2 regions of the Achromobacter sp. genome follow, and region 2 is predicted to be linked to the other one. Evidence: predicted binding sites of a transcription regulator. Region 2 holds the regulator's gene; the other holds the start of a gene.

Region 1 (2,201 bases), on a different contig from region 2:
TGCGAACAGGTTCTGGCCATCCTTCCAGATGGATTGGTGCACGTGCATGCCGGAACCGTTGTCGCCAACGATGGGCTTGGGCATGAACGTCGCCGTCTTGCCGTAGGCGTGGGCCACGTTGTGCACGACGTACTTGACGATCTGCGTCCAGTCGGCGCGCTGGACCAGCGTGCTGAACTTGGTGCCGATTTCCAGCTGGCCGGCGCCGGCCACTTCATGGTGGTGCACTTCCACCGGCACGCCCATTTGTTCCATCAACAGGCACATTTCCGAGCGCATGTCCTGGAACGAATCAACCGGGGGAACGGGGAAGTAGCCGCCCTTGACCAGGGGACGATGGCCGGTATTGCCGCCTTCGAATTCCTGGCCGCTAGACCACGAGGCTTCTTCGGACTTGATCTTGACGAACGTGCCCGACATGTCCGTGTTCCAGGTCACGCCGTCGAACACGAAGAATTCGGGTTCCGGACCGAAGTAGGCGGTGTCGCCCAGGCCGGAGGACTTCAGATAGGCTTCGGCGCGCTTGGCCAGCGAACGCGGGTCGCGGTCATAGCCCTTCAGGTCCGACGGTTCAACGACGTCGCACGACAGGATCAGGGTCGGCTCTTCGCGGAACGGATCCAGGTTGCCGGTGGAGCAATCGGGGATGAGCAGCATGTCGGAGGCTTCAATGCCCTTCCAACCCGGGATCGACGAACCGTCGAAAGCCTGGCCGCTTTCCAGCTTGTCTTCGTCGATCTGGCTGGTGGGCACGGACACGTGGTGCTCACGGCCAACCGTATCGGTGAAGCGGAAATCCACGAATTTGACTTCGTTATCGGCGATCTGTTTCAGGACGTCTTTCGGGCTTGCCATGTCATCTCCATTAGATAAAAGGGTCGAGGGCTTTGCCTCTCGACTGGCATAAAAGAGGGAAGCAATAAGCGTGCCAGGTTTTACCCCCGGGAATCCCTGGGGAGGACCGCACGGTCATGAAAAAATGTAGCACCACTTTGGTGCAAATAGTGGGGCACGATTGCCCCAATATGGTGCATTCCCGCTACAGGAACATTTCCTGAAGGTCATTCAGGAAGCGCCAGCCCAAGGGCGTGGCCGCAAGGCGGGTCGGATCGCCGTCCAGCAGGCCCCGTTTGGAGGCTGCCTCCAATTGGTGCGCAATCGCGGCCAGCGACAAGCCGGTGCGTTCGTTGAACGCCGTGCTGGCCACCCCGTCTTTCAGACGCAGGGCGTTGAGCATGAATTCGAAAGGCAATTCGTCAGGGCCGACCTGCCGGCTTTCTGCCAGATGGCTGCCGTCGCGGGCCATCGCAGCCTGCATCCAGGAATCGGGGCTGCGCAGCCGCGCCTCGCGCACGATACGGTCATGGAATGACAGTTTGCCGTGCGCGCCGGGGCCGATGCCCAGGTAGTCGCCGAACTCCCAGTAATTCACGTTGTGGCGGCAGCGGGCACCGGGCTTGGCATAGGCCGACACCTCGTAGCGGGCCAGGCCGGCGGCTGCCAGTTCGGATTCCACGGCGTCCTGCATGGCGGCGCTGGTGTCGTCGTCGGGCAGGTCTTCGGGCGGGAACTTGGCGAAGACGGTATTGGGCTCCATCGTCAGGTGATACAGCGACAGGTGCTCGGTGCCGAACGAGATGGCCTCGCGCAGGTCGGCCACACAGGCGTCCAGCGTCTGGCCCGGCAAGGCGAACATCATGTCCAGGTTCACCCGCGAGACGGCGCGTTGCGCCATGCCGATGGCGGCGCGGGCCTGATCGGCATCATGGATGCGGCCCAGCTTCTTCAATTGGGCATTGTCGAAACTCTGGATGCCCAGCGAGAAGCGCGTGACCCCGCTGGCGGCGTAATCGCGGAAGCGGCTGGCCTCAGCGGTGCCGGGGTTCGCCTCCATGGTGATCTCCGCATCCGGCCATACATTCAGACAGGCGCGCAGCATGGCCAGCAATTCGTCCAGCCCTGCCGAGGACAGCAGGCTGGGCGTCCCGCCGCCGATGAAGACGGACACGACCTGGCGGCCCCAGATGGAGGGCAACGCCTGTTCCAGGTCGCTGCGCAAGGCATCCAGATAGGCGCGCTCGGGGATTTCGCCCGGCGCGGCGTGGGAATTGAAGTCGCAATACGGGCATTTGCGCACGCACCAGGGCACGTGCACATAGACGGACAACGGCGGCAGGCTGGTCAGCGTGGCGCCGGCCGGC
Region 2 (2,201 bases):
CCAAGCCAATGCTGGAGGCGATCCTGCAACATGACTGGCCAGGCAACGTGCGGGAACTGCGCAATGTCGTGCAGCGCGCCTTCATCTTGTCAGACACGCAATTGGACACCGACCTCCTGGCGCGGGGCCCGGCGCGCCAACGGACGGAATTGCGTGACGGTTCGCTGAACTTTCCGGTCGGCATGCCGCTGGGCCGGGCCCAGCGCGAGTTCATCCTGGCGACGCTGGCGCACCATGACGGTGACAAGCGCTTGGCGGCAGACACCTTGGGCGTCAGCCTGAAGACGCTCTACAACCGGCTGGATGTGTACGACAAGGAAGGCCTGGCGGACCGCTGAGCAGTTCTTACCGCCGGCTTGTAATAGCGGCTCCGCAAGCGGCCGCCCTCCTCTCGATGCCCGCCCGCAAGTCCACCTGGCATGGATCTTGCATGAGTATCCAGGATACGCCGCCTTCCGGCGGCTCCCGGCAAGGAGACTCGATTGGGCCACCCTACGCAAGAATTGCGCCTGCGACAGCAGATGACGCTGGCGCCCCGGCTGCAGCAGTCCGTCAAGCTGCTGCAGATGTCGGCGCTTGAGTTCACGACCGCGGTGGAGCATGCGCTGGCCACCAATCCCTTTCTTGAAGACGGCGACGAGCAGGAAACCGACGGTACGGCCAACGGCCTGGACGCGAAGCCTCTGGGTTTCGGCAACGACGCCGACGACGCCCACGGCGCCGACACGTCCAGGGAGCAGACGGCGACGCCGGGCGCTGAAGGCGAGGAACCGCCTCCCGATGCGCCTACTTATTCCGGCGATTACCCCATGCCGTCGTCCGGCACCGGCGGTGGCGAAGGCAAGGACCTGGGCCAATGGGCCAGCGCGTCGCTATCGATGCGTGAACGCCTGTCTCTGGACCTTGGCAACTATCACCTGCAGCCGCGTGATCGGCTGCTGGCGGAATTCATCATCGACGCCCTGGATGACGATGGCTATCTGCGCGTGCCGCTCGACAGCCTGTGCAGCCCGGACCGTCCCGAATTCAACCCGCCGCCCGATGACGCGGAATGGACCACCGCCCTGCGCCTGGTTCAGCAGTTGGACGCGCCTGGCCTGGGCGCGCGCGACCTGACCGAATGCCTGACGCTGCAACTGTCAGCCGCGCGTACTGTCGACCCGGCGACCCGTGACTTGGCGTTGCGCATCGTGCGCGAGCATCTGGACCGCCTGGGGAAGAACGACTGCGTGGGACTGCGGCGCCTGCTCGACTGCTCCGATGACGCGCTGCGCGAGGCGTGCGCGCTCATCCGCAGCCTGGACCCGAAGCCGGGCGCCCGCTACAGCGCGGAAGCCCCCGTGTATGTCGTGCCCGACGTGTTCGTGGACAAGTGGCACGCGCGCTGGCGCGTGCTGCCCAACCGTAACGCGATGCCGCATGCGCGCCTGCACCGCACCTACGCAGACCTGTTCCGCCGTGCCCGCTTGGACGATCGCAGCCCCATGGCCCAAGAGCTGCAGGAGGCGCGCTGGCTGGTGCGCAACGTGGAACAGCGTTACACCACCATCCAGCGTGTCGCAGAGGCCATCGTCAAACGGCAGCAGACGTTCTTTGAGTACGGCGAAGTGGCGCTGCGACCCCTGATGCTGCGCGAAGTCGCCGACGATCTGGACATGCACGAGTCCACGGTCTCTCGGGCCACCGTGGGCAAGTACATGGTGACGCCGCGTGGCGTGTTCGAGTTCCGCCACTTCTTCTCCCGCGAGCTTGCCACCGAATCGGGCGGTTCGTGCTCCGCCGCCGCGGTGCGGGCCCTGATCAAGGAAATGGTCGACGCCGAAGACCCCACTATGCCGTTGTCCGATGTGGCCCTGACGCAGCAACTGGCCTCCAGCGGCATCCTGCTGGCGCGCCGTACCGTATCCAAGTACCGCGGGCAACTGCGCGTGCCGCCCGCGGAGTTGCGCCGCCAACACTAGCGGTTTTGCCGGCCGGCGCCGAACGCAAAGAAGGCTTCCCAGCGGAAGCCTTCTTCTTTATGGCAGCCCCGAGGGGGCTGCCAAGTTCCGGACGCTTACTTCGAGCCACCCGAATTCGGATACCCCGGAGGCGGCGCGGCGCCGGCGGCCGGCGTGCGTGGCACGTTGTCGTTGGCCTCGCGAGGACGCTTGGGCGTTTCATCGGAGTGCTTCTTGCCCGAAGACATGGTGCCGCTATGT

What was found. Region 2 encodes sigma-54, which starts transcription at its own class of promoters, with help from an activator protein. Its sites were predicted from a motif close to TGGCANGNAANCTGCTTT; they were not measured.
Region 1: the regulator sigma-54 is predicted to act here: its motif matches at 914-931, upstream of glnA (type I glutamate--ammonia ligase).

Annotation. Positions count from the first base shown of each region.
Region 1 is NZ_DBHKZA010000026.1:33,028-35,228, reverse strand. Features, by position in the region: gene glnA (type I glutamate--ammonia ligase) at 1-855, opposite strand, end outside; gene hemW (radical SAM family heme chaperone HemW) at 1,040-2,201, opposite strand, start outside.
Region 2 is NZ_DBHKZA010000013.1:68,490-70,690, reverse strand. Features, by position in the region: gene ACO6D5_RS07045 (sigma-54 interaction domain-containing protein) at 1-338, shown strand, start outside; gene ACO6D5_RS07040 (RNA polymerase factor sigma-54) at 483-1,961, shown strand; gene ACO6D5_RS07035 (hypothetical protein) at 2,057-2,201, opposite strand, start outside.